Pueribacillus theae: one gene and its partners. The protein of the gene in region 3 interacts with the protein of the main gene of each other region in a pairwise test. Links are inferred from orthologs where the notes say so. Each region holds a gene or a part of one and is shown on either strand. Other genes may lie near its edges. The genes, in order: sda, DCC39_RS08935 and DCC39_RS04120.

Region 1 (6,951 bases), on a different replicon or contig from region 3:
TTTTTTAAAAACATTGTCGAAAGAGGGTTATAAATTAAATCAGATACGATTGTTCCCTTTTTTAGATGGTGGATGTTAATTGGCATGTCAGACAGGTTAGGGGACATGCCAACTGATGTCGTATTCACGATAATTCCGTAAGTTGAAAGTTTTTCTTCCGCTTCTTGCAATGGTATGGCGTTTGATTTGACAAATTGCCGTGCATGCATTGCAAGTTGTTCGGCTTTCTGTAATGTCCTGTTCGCAATATCAATTCTTGAGATGCCATAACGTGCGAGAGCGGTAACAATTGCTCTCGACGCGCCGCCTGCTCCGATGATTAAAACATTTTTATCGTGAAACGGATGGTCAATTAGCTTTTGCAAAGAACGAAGATATCCTTCCCCATCCGTATTCGAGCCTATTAAACGCCCGTTTTCATTTTTAATTGTATTGACGGCTCCAATTAATCTTGCTTCTTCATCGATCTCATCCAACCACTCCATCACAGCAACTTTATGGGGGATCGTGACGTTTAATCCTAGTATGTGAAGTGCACGCATCCCGTCAATCGCTTTTTTTAAGTCATTTGGATGGACATCAAACGCTGTATAATGATGAGGGAAACCAAGCTGTTTAAATTCGCAGTTGTGCATGATAGGAGACATCGAATGGGAAATCGGATGGCCAATAACACCGAAAATCCCCATTTGTTCACCCCTTTTCCGGATTTTTTGAACAACCTTTTATATTAGCGACTTTCTAAGTGAAACGGCGACTCCTTCCGGGACATAGGCTGCAATCTCGGCTAGATTTCCTTCAAATGTTACCCAACCTAAGCCAGAAAAAACAACATCAGTCTTTTCACCTTTCATATGAAATAAATTTTTTCTTAATGAAGGGAAATCTTCCTTCTTTTCGTTTTTCGGCGGAATAAGCAATTTTCCTTTTTGTTTTTCATAAAGTTCGTCAGCTTTTTCAAGCTTTGTTCGATGAATATAAAGATTATTTGAGAAATAGCATACAAATGGGCGGCTTTCTCCTCTTAAAAAATCTAGCCGTGCAAGTCCTCCGAAAAACAATGTTTGCCTTTCATTTAATTGATACACTTTAGGTTTTATTTCTTTGTTCGGTGTAATGATTTTTAATTCAGATTGATTAACGAAATGGGCCATTTGGTGATGATTGATAATCCCTGGCGTATCATAAAGCGATCTGCCATCTTCAAGCGGGATGTCAATTAAGTCGAGCGTCGTTCCTGGAAATCGTGAAGTCGTGATGAAATGTCCGCTTTCCTCTCCAAACGATTGTATGATCCGATTGATGAAGGTCGATTTTCCGACATTTGTACATCCAACGACGTAGACATCTTGGCCTTGTCTATAATGTTCGATTGCTTTTGCCAATTCTTCAATACCGATGCCCTTTTCAGCACTAATAAGGTGAACATCGAGCGGTTTTAAACCAAGTTCATTTGAAGCCATCCTCATCCAATGAATGAGTTTATGGTGCTTGACGGACTTAGGCAGCAGATCAACTTTATTCCCAACAAGCAATACATCATTCGAACCAACAAAGCGTTGTATACCTGAAATCCAACTCCCGTTAAAATCAAAAATGTCGACAATTTTCACGATGAGCGCCTTTTGTTTGCCAATATCATGTAAGATTTTCAAAAAATCGTCATCAGTGAGTGAAACGTCTTGAATTTCATTGTAATGTGTCAGGCGATAACAGCGTTGGCAAATAACCGTTTCTCGGTTTAAAGCTTGGGGAGGGGCATATCCAATTTTACTTTTGTCTGTGGTTTGAATCTTTACGCCGCATCCCATACAGCTTATGTGTTCATTCATTTTTTTCCTCCCAATAAATCATCCCTTTTTTTCGCATTTTTGAAAGAATGATTTGCTCCATTTTCCGATTAAACCTTGTCCAAAAACCGTCTGTGCTCGCAACGGGAACGACCATAATGGTATGCAGCCCCAACCTGTTTCCGCCAAATACGTCTGTGAAGATTTGATCGCCGATCACAACGGTCTGTTCCCTTTTTATCCCCATTTCCTTGATTGCCCGCTTAAACGCTCTTGTCATTGGCTTCCTTGCATTAAAAATAAAGGGAAGCTTTAACGGCTGTGCGAAATGTTCGACACGTTTCTGATTATTATTTGAAATAATCGTTACGAGCAATCCCTTGTCTTCAAGCCTTTTTAGCCATTCGCTTAGCTCAGGAGTTGCATCAGCCCGGTCCCATTCAATAAGCGTGTTGTCAAGATCCGTGACAATCCCTTTGATTCCGCGCTTTATTAGTTTATCTACATCAATCTCATATATGCTTTTCACATATTCATCAGGCAAAAAAAATTTCAACAAATGATTCACACCTTTGCAGTTCCTACAGAAAACCATTATACCAGTATTCCCCAGGAAATTTAAGCTTCATAACTTTCGAGTTTATGAATAAAATCGTTCGACAAATTCCCTCATTTTTTTCTGTGGATAACTTACTCACATTATTATATACCATTCCAATTGCGTTTTTACTTGTTATACACATTTACTCACAGGTTATATACAGCCTAATGTGGATAACAGAACGATTGTTCTTATTTCAATTTCATGATAATCTATTGATAAGAAAAACGCTCACACGTCTTTCTTGGAGTTTAGAGGTTGGATTGGTTTAAATTGGCGAGTGAGCAAATTTATAAATTGCTATCTTTTTTAGAAAAGACTTGAACTTCCGGGGAGGAAATAAAATGTTCAATTCATTAGTGCTTCTATCGGACGAGCTTCTTGTTGAGTCGTATTTCAAGTCAATCGAATTACAATTAAATCATGATTTTATTGCCCTTATTAAAGAAGAGCTTGAAAGACGGAATCTTTTAAAAAAAAATGATTCTCTACTTCTTCTTAAAGAATCAGTCTTATAGTGCGTGTTCAAAAAGGAGCACAAAAAGTGCCTCTGGACTTTTTGAACAACCTCTTATAATAGAAAAGCAAGAGCCGGCAACTATCATTAGCCAGCTCTTGCTTTTCTATTTTGTATATTTTTGATGTTTATAAAACTCATGAAAAAGTTTCATCAGTGCCCTTTTTTCAATCCGTGAAACGTAACTTCTTGAAATGCCTAAGTTTTTTGCAATCTCCCGCTGTGTCAGTTCTTCATTTTGCTCTAGGCCGAACCTTCCGATAATCACTTCCTTTTCTCTTTCGTCTAAAATATGGATATGTTTATAAATCTGCTTCTTTTCCATATTTAGTTGGATCTTCTCAATAATGTCAACATTTTCGGCTTTCAAAACATCCATTAATGAAATTTCATTGCCTTCCCGATCTTGGCCAATCGGATCTTGTAAAGAAACATCTTTTTTTGTCTTCTTGAGCGAACGCAAATACATTAAAATCTCATTTTCTATACATCTTGCCGCATATGTTGCTAATTTTGTCCCCTTTCCAGTAGAGTAGCTCTCAATTGCTTTGATTAAACCGATGGTCCCGATTGAAATGAGATCCTCATTATCCTCTCCTGTATTTTCGAACTTTTTAACAATATGGGCAACAAGGCGTAAGTTATGTTCGATTAGGCGATTTCTTGCCTCTTGGTCACCTTGTTCCAAAAGAACAAGCATTTTCTTCTCTTCTTCTCTTGATAACGGCTGCGGAAAAGCATTGTTTTTCACAAATGAAACGAAAAACATTACTTGCTTAAAAAAATAAGCCAATGCAGCCAATATTGACAAAGCGCCCACCCCCCCATAGAAATTCACATACATTACATTCCTATGAAAAATTAGGCTTGGCTGTGTCTGTACAATTAAGAAAAACGCCATCGCGTTCTTTCTTAGGAAGTCAGAGGTCAGAGGCCGGAATTGCAGGAATCGGCGAAAAAGACCGATTTCTTTTGAATTTAAGAGAGCGATGTCTTGTCTGCTGTTGGAAAAATAACTTCAAATGTTGTACCTTTTCCTAATGTACTTTTCACATGTATTGTTCCATTCTGCATCTCTACAAGCTTTTTAACGATGGAAAGGCCTAATCCTGTTCCGCCAAAATCTCTTGAACGGGACTTTTCCACACGGTGAAATCTTTCAAATATGAATGGAATTTCTTCGTCAGGGATGCCCATCCCAGTATCCGAGATGGTGACCTTTACTTGATTGCTTGAAATTTCATGTAAATCGACTTTAATTTTACCGGATTCCGTATATTGAATGGCATTTTCAAGCAAATTGATAAAAATTTGCTCCATCCTTTGCTGGTCGCCTTGGACAAGTTGTGTATGTTTCGTTAAGTTCTTCTCAATGTTCAACCCTTTTTCCTCGGCCTTTAAGCTAACTTTAACAATGACGCCATCAATAATTTTTCTTACATCAACCAGTTCTTTTTCTAGCGTAAGCTGCTCTTCTTCCGCCTTTGCAAGTTCAAATAAATCGTTAATTAAACGGACCAACCGTTTCGTTTCATCTGAAATAATGGAAAGATACTTCTTTTTTTCCTCTTCTGTTTCGTACAATTCATTTTTAAGCACATTCGCATACCCCTCCAAATACGTAATAGGTGTTCGAAGTTCGTGGGATATAGTGGCAAAAAACTCTTGGCGGTTGCTGCGATACCTTTCCAGTTCGACTGCCAAATCATTAATCGCAGCGGCGAGATGTCCAATCTCATCGTCGGAAGATATATTTACTCTTGTTTGTAAATGGCCTCTTGAAATTTTTCGGGTTGCTTTTTCCATTTCCAATAAAGGTGCTGATAATTTTCTCGAAAGTACAAATATAAAGCCTGATGCGATCATGAAAGCCACAATCCCCGACAGAATAACAAGAAGCTTTACTTGTGTCAGCGATTGGTCAATTGCATCTAACGAAGACATGACAAACATGCCGCCTTCAAACGAGTCCTCATTAAAAATTGGCTTCCCTGACACAAGAAAACGTTCTGTTGAAGGCAAAAAATGATATTCTTTGTCAACAGCCTCTCCTTTTTTTAGAGTGGCCAATTCATTTGCTTTAATTTTTTCCCCTGCTACGATACCAGCTATGCCGGAATCAGCTACAATCATTCCATCTTTATCAACAATATAAACTTCATTATTGGTAAAGCCGGAAAGTGTAACAAACATTTGCAAAATGTCTCGATCCTGGACAGATTTCATTGCATTTGCATAGCGCGAAGAAAGGTCGTTAATTTCTTCTTCTTTGTCGTTATAGTACAACCCCGAGTAAATCGTATGGAGAATAAACCCTGTCGGAATCAATACAATAAGAAAGAGGAGGAGTATACTCCCCCCCCATTTAAGAACAATACGATTTAAGTTCATTCTTCAGTTTCAATCCTTTCAAATTGATATCCGACCCCCCATACCGTTTGGATTGGGTCGTATGAAAGGTTCTTGTTGCGGATTTTTTCCCGAATATTTTTCACATGCGTATCGACGGTTCGATCGTCACGAAAATGTTCAGGGCCCCATATACGTTCAATGAGCATATCCCGTGTATAGACGCGTTTTGGGTGAGTTGCAAGTAAATATAGCAACTCAAATTCTTTTGGCGTAAGCCCGGCCGGCTCGCCGTTTACGAGTACGGTTCTTGATTCAAAATCAATCGTTAGATCTTTAAAAGACAACGAACGATTCGCATTCGCTTTGTCCATTTTTTTCGTTCGCCTTAATAATGCGTTCACCCTTGCAATCAACTCTTCAGGGGCGAATGGTTTTGTTAAATAATCATCCGCCCCGCCATTCAATCCACGCACAATATCTTTCACATCAGTTCTAGCTGTTAACATTAAAATTGGGATATCCCTTGCTTTCCGAACCTCTTTACAAACTTCCCATCCACTCATGTCCGGCATCATAATATCGAGAAGGATGAGATCAAATCCGTTTTTTTCGATAAAAGACAATGCTTCTTTTCCGTTACGGGCCTCTGTTAATTGCACGTTTTCTTTTTTTAAATAAATTTTAATTAAATTTCGCATGTTCCATTCGTCATCAACGATTAACAGCTTGTAAGGCTTCACACAGTTCACCTCTTTATGCGTATGAATGCAACCCTACGAGCACTAAATTTACAGCCACAAAGTTAAATACGATAATTACAAATCCGATAACAGCCAACCAAGAGGATTTTGTCCCGTGCCATCCCCGTGAAAGGCGCAAATGTAAATAGGCCGCATAAAATAAAAATGTAATTAAAGCCCAGACTTCTTTCGGATCCCATCCCCAGAATCGCGTCCAAGCAATTTGCGCCCAAATCATCGCGAAAATGAGCCCGCCAAGCGCAAATAACGGAAACCCAATCGCGACCGCGCGGAAACTAATTTCATCAACTAAATCAAGGTTGACATTTTTAAACAGCGGTTGGATCAAAGCTGCAACCCGTCTTCTAAAAATGAGTCTTAACAAGATATAGAGCACAAGTCCTCCAAGCAATGACCAGATCACTGTATTTAGTTGGCCGGCATCGATAATCGCTGAAACATTGAACAATGGGCCAAACGTATTACCTTTCACAATTTCGCCTTCATGCGGCCCAACAAGTGCAGGCAACTCATAAACAACTTTTGCTTCTTCACCTGATTTTTCTACCCAAGTGAATGTTGTTTCATAACCTGCCATTCGAAAAGAAAATGTTAAAACAACGAATGCGATGACACTAAGTACGGAATACATGACCACTTCAAGCCAAAAGGTTTGTTTTGTTGGTTTCGTTTGATCGGTGCTCCGAAGCAAATAAACGAGACCTGCTACAAAACTGATTGCCAGTACCCCTTGTGCAAGTGCGACAGTCGAAACATGAACGACAAGCCAGTTCGATTGCAAAGCTGGAATAAGCGGCTGGATATCACGCGGGAATACACTCGCATAGGCAATAAGCAATGCTGCAACTGGCAATGCGATAACACCAATCACATTCACTTTGTAAATAAAATAAATGACTAAAAAAGCGAGAACAATCGCCATGCTGAAAT
Region 2 (7,010 bases), on a different replicon or contig from region 3:
GAAACGGGCATTGTAAATCGTATCGGTTACGATGCTTGTCCCATTCCCTTTTGTTAACAATGCAGTAAATGGCTGCTGCAAATCTGTCGGAAAGCCTGGATAAACGAGTGTTTTTACATCGACTGCCTTTAAATGATCTCCGTTCGTACGGACGATGACGCTATCTTCAAATGTTTCTACATCTACGCCCATTTCACGCAATTTCGCGATAAGGGATTCCACGTGCTGAGAAATCACATTGTCAATGGTTACTTCTTTGCCCATTGCGGCCGCAAAGATCATGTATGTACCCGCTTCAATACGATCCGGAATAATGGAATGGTAGCATCCGTGCAAGCTTTCAACCCCGTCAATGCGAATGACGTCCGTTCCTGCACCTTTAATTTTAGCGCCCATGCTTGTAAGCAAAGTAGCAACATCAATAATTTCGGGCTCTTTCGCGGCGTTTTCGATCACGGTTCTGCCTTTTGCTTTTACAGCAGCAAGCATAATATTGATTGTCGCCCCGACACTCACTACATCTAAATAAATTCGCGCGCCTGTTAATTCTCCCGCACGCAAGTAAATCGCTCCACGCTCATTTGTTATCGATGCACCGAGGGCTTCGAAGCCTTTAATATGTTGATCGATGGGGCGGGGACCTAAGTTGCAGCCACCAGGCAAGCCAATAGCCGCTTTTTTGAAACGGCCGAGCATAGCCCCCATTAAGTAGTATGAAGCTCTAAGTTTTTTTACATTGCCGTTAGGAAGCGGCATAGGGATCATATTTGCAGGATTCACAATTAGCTTATTGCCTTCAAGTGAAACGTCTCCTCCAATTTCCTTAAGCAGTTCACTTAAAATCTTTACGTCAGATATATTAGGCAAATGATCGATTGTTACTGTTGAATCCGCAAGAATGGCTGCAGGTATAAGGGCTACTGCGCTGTTTTTCGCTCCGCTTATCTCCACTTTACCTTGCAGAGGATAACCCCCCTCGATCATAAGCTTTTCCATAATGCTCTCCTTTCTACTCGTCATTCTAAGAATGCACAAAGGCCTATTTCATTAAGAAAAAACGCTAACGCGCCTTTCTTGAAGGCGAGAGATGCGATTGGCTTCAATTGTTGAATACCCATTTATACTTTCTTAGGAAGCCAACATCTTAAGCCGGGCTGAAACCGCGAAAAGAGCCGCTAAACAAACTCATTCGCTAAATTTTCAAGTACTCATTTCATTGTTCCTATTGTTTCCGATTAATCATAAATCATGTATGAAATACCAAGAAAATCCAAATCAAAAAAATTAATCGGTTTGGGCATTTTCCCAGTCTGATAAAAACTTTTCAAGACCTTGATCAGTCAATGGATGTGTCAACAATTGGCTAATGACTTTATAAGGGATTGTGGCAATATGCGCACCGCTGAGGGCTGCCTGCGTGACATGAATCGGATGGCGAATGGAAGCCGCGATAATTTTCGTCCGTATGCCATGTATGTTGAATACGTTAGCTATGTCACGAATAAGCGGTATGCCTTCCTGCCCTATATCATCTAAACGCCCTAAAAATGGGGAAACATACGTGGCACCTGCTCTAGCAGCAAGCAGAGCTTGGTTAACAGAAAAAATTAACGTGACATTTGTTTTAATATTAAGATCGCTAAGTGCTTTTACAGCTTTCAAACCATCTTGGGTGATCGGTAGTTTTACGGTAATGTTCGGGGCAATGCCAGCAAGAATTTTTCCTTCTTCAACCATTCCTTCCGCATTCGTTGAAATAACTTCCGCACTTACCGAGCTTTTCACAATACTTGTGATTTCTCTTAATCTTTCATGAAAATCAACTTTCTCTTTCGCAACAAGCGAAGGGTTTGTCGTTACGCCGGCAAGTATCCCGAGCTCACTCGCTTGTTTAATTTCGTCAATATTAGCCGAATCAATGAAAAATTCCATGGTTAAGGATGCACCTCACGATCGGTATAAAATTTTGCCACTAATTAAGTCCCGCTCCGTATATCGTGTACTATTTTGAACAAAGTCGCTGACGCGTCCTTATTCGGAGGCCAGAGGCCGGATTGGTTTAAATTTGCGAAAGAGCTAATTTATACTTTCTTATTTTTTGAATAGAACCGCCAGTCTGGCGGTTCTTACGCTTTATTTGATGAACCGAATTCCCGCATTTTGCTTTTGACTGTTTCTTTAATGGCTTCACGGGCAGGTCCTAAATATTTCCTTGGATCATAAAGATCCGGTTTTTCAGCAAGCACTTGACGAACTGCTTTTGATGCGGAAATTTGGTTTTCAGTGTTGACGTTAATTTTTGCAGTGCCAAGCGAGATGGCGCGTTTAATATCTTTTGTAGGAATTCCAGTTCCTCCGTGGAGGACGAGCGGAACACCTGTTAAGTTCATTACTTCTTCCATGCGATCAAAACCGAGATTCGGTTCGCCTTTATATGGTCCGTGAACCGAGCCAAGGGCAGGCGCAAAACAGTCTACTCCCGTCTCTTTCACGAGTTGATCACATTCTGAAGGTATAGCATACATTGCTTCAGCATTTTCTACAACGAGATCATCTTCTTGGCCGCCAATTCGTCCAAGCTCAGCTTCGACAGACACACCAACTGCGTGTGCGACGTCAACGACTCGTTTCGTTAAAGCGATATTTTCTTCAAGCGGCAAATGCGAGCCATCAATCATGACAGAAGTAAACCCTGCGTGAATCGCTTCAACACATTTTTCAAAGCTTGAACCATGGTCGAGATGAATGGCAACTGGGACCGTCACGTTATATTCTTCCATCAAGGCTTCAACCATCTTAACAACTGTTTTAAAGCCGCCCATGTAACGTCCGGCTCCTTCTGAAACACCACAAATAAGCGGTGACTTCTCTTCTTCAGCTGCCTGTAAAATGGCTTGCGTAAACTCAAGATTATTTAAATTAAACTGGCCGACGGCATAGCCTTCTGCTTTTGCTTTCTCTAACATTTCTTTCATCGAAACTAAGGGCAAGGCGTGATCCCTCCTAATCAAAAGTATGTATTGATTCATGCAGTTTCGTCTTGAGAGACATTTAAACAATTTATTATTCCTTCTTACCGTAACCATTATAGCATAAGTTCAAAAGAATCGAATAACATCCATTTAACAAGTTGTAAGAAAAAACGCTGACGCGACTTTCGTTCTAGAAGTTAGAAGTGAGAAGCGGGATTGGTTTTCTTGGCGAATTGCCAATGTAAATTTAGAATATAAAAATGGCTGTCCTATCCTTCTCGCTTTCCAATTTTCAAGCTTGACCGTTTTGGTGCATTTCTTTATGGACAGTTACCCTAACCTCTTCAATGTCAAACGGCTTCGAAAAGTAAGCAACCGCCCCATTTGCCATTGCTTCATTGATCATGTTCAATTCGCCGTATGCTGTCATAATAATCACTTTCGCTTGTTCATTCATTTCCTTAATACGTGTTAAAATTTCAAGCCCGTCCATTCCTGGTATTTTCATATCTAACAGAACTAAATGAGGCTCTTTTTTTGCAACGATTTCCAATGCTTCCTGCCCGCTTGCTGCTGAAAACGTTTCATATCCTTCTTTACTGAAAATTTCATTCAGCAAGATACGGATCCCGAATTGATCGTCAACTACTAAAATTCTCTTGTTGTCCATCTTCCACCCCGCTAACTGTATATTTAAGTAATGAAATGAACAAATGAACAATGGAATAAAATAATTTTTGTAACTAGCCTCTCTGTCATTTATGCAGTTGAACGATTTTAAAGTATACATTCGATTTATCTTAATGAATTCCTTCTAATATTTGGCAATACTTTCAAAACCTTGAACCCTTCCACCTTAATTTCTTACGAAAATAGCGTCTTCCCGCCTAAGTACGATAAAAAAAGAACAGTGAAAGTAGGCTTACCTTCACGGTTCTTTAAATAGTGACGCATGGATAAAACCTTCAAAAAGAGGGTGCGGCCTCGTCGGGCGCGATTTGAACTCCGAATGAAATTGTGAAGCGACAAACCATGGGTGATCATTAAGCTCTATAATTTCGACTAGGCGCCCATCAGGGCTTGTGCCGGAAAATACAAACCCGGCTTCTTCCATTTGCTTTCTGTAGAAATTATTAAATTCGTATCGATGGCGATGGCGTTCAAATACCTCGCTGCCTCCATACGCCCTATATGCTTTCGTTCCTTCCTTCAGCCTGCATGGATAAAGGCCTAGTCGGAGCGTGCCGCCTAAATCCTCTACATTTTCCTGATCAGGGAGCAAAGCAATAATCGGGTGAATTGTTTTTTCATCAATTTCGGCTGAATTCGCCCCTTCTAGTCCAACGACATTGCGTGCAAATTCTACAGAAGCAAGTTGCATGCCTAAGCAAATCCCTAAGAAAGGCACATTGTTTTGCCTTGCATAGCGGATGGCTTCAATCTTGCCTTCAATGCCTCTGTCTCCAAAGCCTCCCGGGACAAGAATGCCATCAGCCTCATTTAAACGTTCGTGTACATTTTCTTTCGTCAAGCTTTCGGAATCAATCCAATCAATCTCAATATCGGCATCATACCGATAGCCAGCGTGCTTTAATGCTTCAACAACAGAAAGATAAGCATCCTGGAGTGAGACGTATTTTCCTACAAGTGCGATTCTCGTTGTCTTCGTTAAGTTTGTTACTTTTTTGACAAGTTCTTGCCATTCACGCATATCTGCTTCTCGGCAGTCTAAGTTCAAATGATCACAAACGATTTGATCAAGGTTTTGCTTTTGAAAATCGAGCGGCACTTCATAAAGTGTTTCAGCGTCTCTCGCTTCAATCACAGCTTTCGGATCAATGTCACAAAACAATGCAAGCTTGTCTTTCATGTCTTGAGGAACTGGCATTTCCGTCCTTACGACAATGACATTTGGCTGAATGCCGAGACTTCTGAGTTCTTTTACACTATGCTGAGTTGGTTTTGTTTTCATTTCCCCTGCAGCCCTCAAGTAAGGAATGAGCGTACAGTGGATATACAGGACGTTTTGTGCCCCAACATCACTTTTAATTTGGCGAATCGCTTCAAGAAAGGGCAAGCTTTCAATATCGCCGACCGTTCCGCCAATTTCTGTAATGACAACGTCTGATTGTGACGCGCGCCCTGCCCGAAAGACCTGTTCTTTAATTTCATTTGTAATATGGGGGATGACTTGAACCGTTGCACCTAAATAATCGCCGCGCCGTTCTTTTTTAATGACGCTTGAATATACTTTACCTGTCGTTATATTATTGTATTTCGTTAAATTAATATCGATAAAACGTTCATAATGGCCAAGATCCAAATCCGTTTCCGCCCCGTCTTCGGTAACAAATACTTCTCCGTGTTGATAAGGACTCATTGTGCCAGGATCAACGTTAATATAAGGATCAAACTTCTGGATCGTCACTTTTAATCCACGGTTTTTTAACAGCCGGCCAAGAGAAGCTGCTGTAATGCCTTTTCCAAGAGAGGAAACGACACCGCCTGTGACAAAGATGTATTTCGTATTCATGAGAATGGCCCCCCTCTATTCCTTTATGTTTTCCCCAACTTTTAAAATTAAGACGATAATTAAAAGGCATTTTAAAAAACAAAAAAAACAAAAGCGGCACCCAAGTATATAGGGGCCGCTTTTGTTAAAATGTAAATGAAAAATGAACGATTATTCGTAAAGCCCAAAAATGATTGTAACGATTACGCGATCATCTGTCAAGCGGGGTCGCCCGATTATTCTTCTTCCTCTTCTTCAAATTCGAATTCTTCCTCTTCTTCATCAAGAAAGTCATCATCTACTAATTTCTCCTCCTCCACTTCATCTAGGAGTTCAATGTCTTCCTCTTCATCTTCTTTAAAGTCATCGAGCTCTTCATCTTCAAGAAGCTCTTCGTCAAGATCGTCGTAATCATCGAAATCGTCATCAACAACTTTTTTCTTTTTCTTCGGTTTAATCGTTGTGCCAAGCTCTTCTTCTGTTTGCTCAAAAGGGTACCAGCTTTTTAGGCCCCATTGATTGTCTCCCAGTGACACGAAACGTCCGTCAATGTTCATATCCGTGTAAGCCTGGACAAGCTTATCTCTCATTTCGGTTTCTGACCAATTTTTATATTTTGCAATTTTATTCATCAATGTATAAAAGTCTACCGTTTGTCGTTCCTCGCTCAGGTAATGGTACATAATATCAATCATTGGCGTTTCTTGCAGTTCTTCTTTTGTAAGATTGTCTAATAGCGACATAAAGGCACACCCTTTCATCAACATCTAAAATCATACCATCCATTATAAACAATTTGTGCCTAAATATGCTATAGATAAACAATTGAATTTGTGAAAAAAATCTGCTGTGGGTTTTCCCATCGGAAAAGAAATCGGTGCCTCCACCGATTTCACCTTAATCTGGCTTCCGGCCTCTGACTTCTGGACTTGAAGAGTCGAAATCGATTCTTTCATCGATTTCTTCAAATCCGGCTTCCGGCCTCTGACTTCTGGAATCACATATTGCGGCGATATTTTCCGCCAACTTTGTAAAGCGCATGTGTAATTTGCCCAAGGCTTGCTGTTTTAACCGTTTCCATTAGCTCTTCGAAAATGTTTCCGCCGCTTATGGCTGTTTCCTGCAAGCGTTTCAAGGCTTCTTCTACCTCTGTTTCGTTCTTTTTATGAAATTCCTTTAAGTTATGAATTTGCGTTTCTTTCTCTTCCTTTGTTGCACGCGCTAGCGGAATATCAAACTCTTCATCAGAAGGGGGATTCGGATTTTCATATGTGTTAACTCCGATGATTGGAAGCTCTCCGCTATGCTTCAATGTTTCATAGTACATGGACTCTTCCTGAATTTTGCTCCGTTGGTATTGTGTTTCCATTGCGCCGAGGACTCCGCCTCTTTCATTTAGGCGTTCAAATTCCATGAGAACCGCTTCCTCAACCAAGTCTGTCAACTCTTCTATAATGAAGGAACCTTGCAATGAGTTTTCATTTTTCGCGAGGCCAAGCTCTTTCGTAATAATCATTTGAATGGCC
Region 3 (6,962 bases):
GATCATCTGACATGTCAATAAGCCATTGGTAGGTTGCACGGGCTTTTTCTTCTGCGGCAATATCTTCATATAAATCTGTGATTGGGTCACCTTTTGCTTGAATATATGCCGCTGTCCACGGTACTCCAGCAGCGTTATGGTAGAATAGGTCTTTGCCATGGTCGGCGAAATGGTCACCAAGACCTGCTTCTTTCAATTGTTCGGGTGTTGCATCTTTCGTTAATTTATAAACCATTGTGGCAATCATCTCAAGGTGGGCAAATTCCTCTGTACCAATATCTGTCAAAAGCCCAATAACTTTATCAGGAAGCGTGTAGCGCTGGTTTAAATAGCGAAGGGCAGCGGCAAGTTCTCCATCAGCACCACCGTACTGTTCAATTAGAAACTTGGCAAGCATTGGATTGCATTGGCTTACCTTTACCGGATATTGTAATTTTTTTTCGTATATCCACATTAAAAATCATACCTCCACAATGAATAAATAGTTCGCTTCCGCACCTTTAGGCGAAATGCAGGTGAAATACTTTCAATCAGTGGGGTAGGGTCAAGCCCCTACCTAATTTTTTCGTCGTTCATTTTGCTAAAATAAATTCTTTAATGTTTTCCTTAAATTTGCCACGGCCATGGGCCTTCTGACCAGCCCCATGGATACCCTGAATAGCTGTTTCCAAATTGCTGTAAGGGGCCATACATTGACTCAACGATCTTTTTTAATCGTTTGCGTTCTTTCGCGTACTCATTGAATTGCTGAATCGCTTCTTGGTCATGTGGATGCGTATCCAAATAATGTGTCAATTCGACAAGAACGAAATCAACTGCCTGCAATTCTTCCATACACGCGTAAAATTCAGGCGGAAGTTTTTTGGACATCGGTTATTTTTCCTCCCTATTAACTTATTTGGGGTTCTCCACACGGCATTTTATTGTGAGGCTCTCCGTACGGGCTAAAAAGCAATGGCCACAATGTTCCGTGAAACAAAGCTTCTTTTGGGCTAAACTGGGGAAGCCCAGGCGGCTGAAAACCAACATAAAGCTGAGGCGGTGTCTGATATGTTTTCACTTTTATGGGACGGCAAGGGTCGAAAGGGCTTATATATGGCCGATAGATCTTTCTCTGAGTAAACAAACGGGGTACCTCCTTTAATGAACTACATACGGTAATAGCCTATTCATAAGGCCGAGATCTTGCTACAACTATGAACGAATGAGTTTATTTTGAAAGCAACGTGCGTTTTTTGATACACTTATGAGGAAAAGTAAAATTTACGGGGGAAAACAAATGAAGATAAAAGTACCACTATTTTTATTTTTTATACTTATATTCTCTCTTATTGGGTGCAATAAGGAAGAAACGCCAGAAGAGAGAACAACTCAATTTTTAAACAGCTGGGAGAAACAACAATTTGATAAAATGTATGATCAACTTTCTGCAGATAGTAAAAAAAATATAACGAAAGACGAGTTTGTTGAGCGTTACGAGACAATTTATGAAGGAATACAGGCTGACAAGCTTAAACTGGAAGCGAAGTTTCCTGAAGATGGGGTGAAAGAAAACAAAGAGGGCGGCACAGAGGTGGAATTTTCATTACATATGCAAACCATTGCCGACGAAGTAAACTTTACCGAAAACCTGTCCCTCGTGAAAGAAAAGACTGAGGATGGAAATAAATGGGCCGTCCATTGGGATCCTTCACTTATCTTTCCTTCGATGGAAGAAGGAGATAAGGTCCGCATTGAAACACACCGGGCTGAAAGGGGAGAAATTGTTGATCGAAGCGGAAAGGGTCTGGCGGTAAATGGAAAAGTATTGAATATCGGAATTGTCCCCGAGCGTTTGCCGGAGGATGCTAAAACATCCTATGAACAATTAGCTGATTTGATTGGCTCCACTGTGGAAGATATAGAAAAGAAACTGAACGCCACGTGGGTAAAGCCAGATACGTTCGTACCGATTACGAAAATCGCGAAAGATGATAAAAGATTAAATCAATTAATGGAGATAAAAGGCGTAACGTACCAAGAAGTGAGCGCCCGCGTTTATCCTTTTAAACAAATTGCCGCCCATTTGACCGGCTATGTACAAGAAATTAATAAAGAAGAGCTTGATGAACGAAAATCAAAAGGCTATCAAACAGGAGACTTAATAGGAAAAAGCGGATTGGAGCAAGTTTTTGAAGATAAGCTCCGGGGGCAAAACGGAGGGCGCATTTATATCGTCGATAAAGATGGCACAGAAAAAGATGAAATTGCCAATAAAAACGCGATCGATGGAGAAACCATTGCTTTAACAATCGATATCAATATTCAAAAACAAGTCTTCAAGCAGCTCGAAGGCGAAGCAGGTACATCTGCAGCGATTAACCCGATGACTGGCGAAGTTCTTGTACTTGCGAGCAGCCCATCATATGATCCGAATCAATTTGTTCTTGGGATGACAAGCGAAGAATGGAAAGCGCTAAATGAGGATCCGAAAAAACCGTTGTTGAATCGTTTCGCAAGTACATATCCTCCTGGCTCTGTATTTAAGCCGATTACTGGTGCGATTGCTTTAGAGACGTCTGCCATATCTGAAGAAACGGCAGTAAATGTGAATGGGCTAAAGTGGCAAGCAGACAATTCGTGGGGAGATTATTATATTACCCGTGTCAGCGATCCGGGAAAACCAATTGACCTAAAGAATGCATTTATTTATTCAGATAATATTTATTTTGCTCAGGCAGCATTAAAAATCGGTGGACAAAAATTTCTAGAACGTTCAAAAGACTTTGGGATTGGCGAAAAACTTCCAATTGAATACCCAATCGAAACATCGCAACTGGTGGAAAATTCATTTGACAGCCAGATTCAGCTTGCTGATTCAGGTTATGGACAAGGGAAAGTGGAAATGAGCATTCTCCACACGGCTATTTCTTTTACACCATTTATAAATGAAGGCAATCTATTAAAACCAACGCTGTTAAAAAATGGCCCAGATTCGAATGAGCACGTGTGGAAGGCAAACGCGATTAAGGACGAAACAGCTTCAATTATTAATCAATCGCTAATCGAAGTCGTCGAGCATCCCGATGGAACAGGCAAAGGTGTTAAAATCAAAGGGAAACAAATGGCAGGGAAAACTGGGACGGCAGAACTTAAAAAGAGCCGTGATGAAAAAGGCCAGGAGAATGGTTTGTTTGTAGCGTACGACAACGAAAATCCAACACTCCTCGTTGCCATGCAAATTGAAAATGTTGAAGACCGTGGCGGCAGCAAAGCCGTCGTTCCAAAAGTAAAGCAAATATTTTTGGAAACCAAATAGCAATAGAGGCAATTTGATTTTATAAGTCACAACATCGGGAAATCAGGTAGGGCTTCTCGACCTTGCCTGATTGAACGTGCGCTGCACTGGGAGGTGGAGGCGAAAACCGCAAAGAAAACATATGTGTTCAATTTGAATGTTGACTTTTTGGCAAAATGATTTTTACAACAGTCCCTTTATTTACTTTACTCGTAATTTTTATTGTGCCGTTATGGTTTTTCACAATTCGTTTACAAATCATTAATCCGAGTCCTGTGCCCTTTTCTTTTGTACTGTAAAAGGGCTCTCCAAGTTTTGGCAAACGATCGTTTGGAATGCCAATGCCATTATCGGTGATCTTTATTAAAACCTTGTTTCCGTTTATCCATTTCGTTTCAATTAAAATTTTTCCGTCTTTAAATGACGCTTCGATTGCGTTCTTTATAATATTAATAAGCACCTGCTTCAATTTATCTGGTTCACAGTCAACTGTCATGTTTTCTTCACTGAATATCGTGGCAATCTCGATGTTTTTCATAATGGCTTGTGTGTTTAAAAGTGATACGATGTCATCGATTAATTTGTTAAGATTGCTGCGTTCGAAATGTTTAATTTCAGGTTTGGCCAAAATCAATAAGTCACTTACAATCTTTTCGATCCGATTAAGTTCAGATAACATGACGTCAACGTATTGGTTGTTGTTTTCTTCACCAATGAGTTGGGTAAAGCCTTTAATCGCTGTAAGCGGGTTTCGGATTTCATGGGCAATCCCAGCAGCCAGATGGCCGACAACAGAAAGCTTTTCTGTCTGCTGAAGTTTTTCCTCCGTCAGTTTTTGCTCGGTGATGTCGTGAATAATTACTTGCATCGTCTTTCTGCCTTTATAGACAGTGGGAATCAGCTTCATGTTGATATATTTTTTTTCTTGATCATTGCGAATGATGGTTGTTTCCATCGATCGAATAAGGTTCGTATGGTTGTGCGGCGATTCGATACGTTCTCTAATTTTGGAATGGTCTTTTGGAATGATAAAGTCATAGATTGTTTTCCCAATGATTTCATAGGTGCTTGTGGCTCCGAACAATTTTTTTCCCGTTTCATTAATAAATGTAAAGGCGCCTTCTTCTTTCGTAATAATTCCAATCGTATCATGGGAATGTTCAACAAGCTGTTGGTATTTCTCGATGTTTTCTTTTAATTCCTGTTCGGCAAGTTTCCGGGTCGTTATGTCACGGGAAATGCATAATATGAGCTCTTCCTCGTTTTCGGCCGTTTGATTTATCGGCTGGATTGTTGTTTCAAGCCATATATAGTCTCCTTCTCTTCTTCGAATCCTGCATGCGACATTTTTATGAAATTCCTTTAACACGCCTTGTGTGCCGATGTATTCTCTATCAAAAGGGTGAAGCAATTCGAACAGCGTTCTTCCAATGAGCTCCTCCGGCTCATATTTAAGAAGTTGAAGTGAGGCAGAAGAAGCATAAACAAATGTTCCATCCAGTTGATGCAACGAAATTAAATCAGATGAATGTTCGAGGATACGTTCGGCTAGCAGGTTTTCGACCGAGAAAGTAGGTTTATTGAATTGATCCATGCTGAGTATGTCCCCTTTTGCGATTAGTACTACACTAATAATACCATTTTTAGTCCGAAAAAGATGAATTTAATCAGTTTTTCATTAAGACTTAATATAAAAGGAAACTTCCATTATTTCACTGTTTTTCGTTAAAGAACGAAGGAGGGATATTATGGGACCTACGATCACACCGATAGGGGATTGTGGAATACGGATTCACTTCGGAGATGAAGTATCGGTTAAAACGAACCAGAAAATCATTGCGTATAAGTCGCTATTAGAAAAAAAAGATTGCGAAGGAATTACCGACATCGTTCCGGGTTATACGACCCTCTCTCTTTTCTATGATCCGTCGCGTTACACATACAAACAAATGTTTCACATAATCGAAGAGATTCATGATAAAGTAAAGATAGCGCCTGAGAAAAAAGCGGTTATCTACCATATTCCAACGTGTTACGGTGAACCGTACGGCGTTGATCTTCATGTTGTTGCAAAATGTAACGGCATCTCTCCTGAAGAAGTCATCGCAATTCATTCAGGCAAAAACTATTACATTTATATGTTAGGATTTTTACCTGGATTTCCGTATTTAGGCGGACTTGAGAAGAGAATCGCGACGCCAAGGCTTGACACGCCAAGATTGAAAGTGCCTGCTGGCTCAGTAGGCATTGCAGGGGAGCAGACGGGCATTTATCCACTCGACTCTCCCGGCGGTTGGCGAATAATCGGCAGAACGCCTGTTAAATTATTTGAGCCTGAAAGAGAGCCGTCGATTTTATTTGAAGCGGGAAATTACATCCGCTTTGAGCCGATTGAAGCAGATGAATTTCATGTGATCATCGAAAAGGTAGAAAACGCAGCATATCGTATAAAAACAACTGAATATGTGGGAGGTTAGCATGGAAAGTATTGACTTAAATTGTGATGCTGGAGAAAGCTTCGGAAGGTATTCCCTTGGCAATGATAAGGAGTTATTTAAACTCGTTACATCAGTGAATGTTGCTTGCGGTTATCATGCTGGCGATCATAATATTATGGCCAAAACTGTTAAACTTGCAGAGGAAAATAATGTTTCTATTGGCGCTCATCCGGGCTATCAAGATATAAACGGATTTGGCCGCAGAGACATGTCTCTCTCACTTGATGAAATCTATAATCTGATGATCTATCAATTAGGCGCATTAAAAACAATGGCAGAAGTCCAAGGGGTAAAGTTAAACCATGTGAAGCCGCACGGTGCATTATATAATCTCGCGGCAAAAAATCGTGATGTCGCGTTTACGGTAGCAAAAGCGGTGAAAGCCGTTGATGATAAATTAACGCTTTACGGCTTGTCTGGGAGTGAGCTTTGTTCCGCCGGCGAAGAAACCGGCCTTAAAGTGGCCCACGAAGTATTTGCTGACCGGACGTATCAATCTGATGGGACACTCACGCCGAGGTCTGAACCGAATGCACTCATTCATCGTACAAATGAAGCGGCGGATCAAATTCTTCACATTGTTAAGCACGGAAAAGTAAGAACTGTAAATGGCGATGAAATTCCTTTGAAGGCAGATACTGTTTGTATCCATGGAGACGGAGAACACGCCATACCATTTGCAAAAACATTAATTCAGCGCTTGGAAAAAGAACAAATTTTTATTAAGAAAATTGAGGCTAAATAAATGGGTATACCGATTTTTTCTGTAATAAAGCCCGGTTTGTTTACAACGTTCCAAGATGAGGGAAGAAAAAGCTATCAAGCGCTTGGCATCCCTGTGTCGGGGGCCATGGATTCGTTTGCCCACAAAGCGGCGAATATTCTTGTCGGCAATCGGAGGAATGCCGCTGTTTTAGAAGTGACGATATCAGGCCCCGAGCTTCAAGTTGAAAACGATGCTGTCATTTCGATTTGCGGCGCCAACCTATCCCCCAAGATTAATGGATTAAAGGCGCCGCTATGGACAAGCTTCCCAGTAAAGCGAGGAGACATTCTGTCATTCGGAAAAAATGTGTCCGGTGCAAGAAGTTATATTAGCGTAGCGGGAGAATTTGAAATTCCCTGTATGCTTGGAAGCCAGTCGACCGATACAAAATCAAAATTTGGCCGTCCATTAAAAAAAGGTG

What was found.
Region 1: the proteins of DCC39_RS04120 (region 3) and sda interact in binary tests that used the Bacillus subtilis proteins (3 or more experiments, as listed by UniProt). The link is inferred for Pueribacillus theae from one-to-one orthologs.
Region 2: the proteins of DCC39_RS04120 (region 3) and DCC39_RS08935 interact in binary tests that used the Bacillus subtilis proteins (3 or more experiments, as listed by UniProt). The link is inferred for Pueribacillus theae from one-to-one orthologs.

The regions. Positions count from the first base shown.
Region 1 is NZ_QCZG01000008.1:65,196-72,146, forward strand. What follows is about bases 1,500-4,322. They hold sda (sporulation histidine kinase inhibitor Sda), read left to right. Parts: upstream 1,500-2,735; coding sequence 2,736-2,909; downstream 2,910-4,322. Other genes in these bases: yqeH (ribosome biogenesis GTPase YqeH), read right to left, coding at 1,500-1,832; DCC39_RS05715 (YqeG family HAD IIIA-type phosphatase), read right to left, coding at 1,825-2,349; sigK (RNA polymerase sporulation sigma factor SigK), read right to left, coding at 3,015-3,752; DCC39_RS05730 (sensor histidine kinase), read right to left, coding at 3,887-4,322. Also shown: aroE (shikimate dehydrogenase), read right to left, coding at 1-689; more of yqeH, read right to left, coding at 726-1,499; more of DCC39_RS05730, read right to left, coding at 4,323-5,299; DCC39_RS05735 (response regulator transcription factor), read right to left, coding at 5,296-6,000; c-type cytochrome biogenesis protein CcsB, read right to left, coding at 6,014-6,951. UniProt on the Bacillus subtilis protein: Mediates a developmental checkpoint inhibiting initiation of sporulation (by preventing phosphorylation of spo0A) in response to defects in the replication initiation machinery.
Region 2 is NZ_QCZG01000015.1:50,392-57,401, forward strand. The notes cover bases 1,954-4,835. They hold DCC39_RS08935 (response regulator), read right to left. Parts: upstream 3,643-4,835; coding sequence 3,265-3,642; downstream 1,954-3,264. Other genes in these bases: DCC39_RS08930 (class II fructose-bisphosphate aldolase), read right to left, coding at 2,127-2,990; DCC39_RS08940 (CTP synthase), read right to left, coding at 3,901-4,835. Also shown: DCC39_RS08920 (UDP-N-acetylglucosamine 1-carboxyvinyltransferase), read right to left, coding at 1-996; fsa (fructose-6-phosphate aldolase), read right to left, coding at 1,285-1,932; more of DCC39_RS08940, read right to left, coding at 4,836-5,505; rpoE (DNA-directed RNA polymerase subunit delta), read right to left, coding at 5,721-6,227; fused isobutyryl-CoA mutase/GTPase IcmF, read right to left, coding at 6,482-7,010. UniProt on the Bacillus subtilis protein: Key element in the phosphorelay regulating sporulation initiation. Phosphorylation of spo0B during sporulation initiation.
Region 3 is NZ_QCZG01000005.1:81,726-88,687, forward strand. What follows is about bases 2,649-5,482. They hold DCC39_RS04120 (PAS domain-containing sensor histidine kinase), read right to left. Parts: upstream 4,872-5,482; coding sequence 3,426-4,871; downstream 2,649-3,425. Other genes in these bases: DCC39_RS04115 (penicillin-binding transpeptidase domain-containing protein), read left to right, coding at 2,649-3,298; pxpB (5-oxoprolinase subunit PxpB), read left to right, coding at 5,026-5,482. Also shown: DCC39_RS04100 (manganese catalase family protein), read right to left, coding at 1-454; DCC39_RS04105 (spore coat protein CotJB), read right to left, coding at 607-870; DCC39_RS04110 (spore coat associated protein CotJA), read right to left, coding at 890-1,126; more of DCC39_RS04115, read left to right, coding at 1,280-2,648; more of pxpB, read left to right, coding at 5,483-5,754; DCC39_RS04130 (LamB/YcsF family protein), read left to right, coding at 5,756-6,520; DCC39_RS04135 (5-oxoprolinase subunit C family protein), read left to right, coding at 6,521-6,962. UniProt on the Bacillus subtilis protein: Phosphorylates the sporulation-regulatory proteins spo0A and spo0F. It also autophosphorylates in the presence of ATP.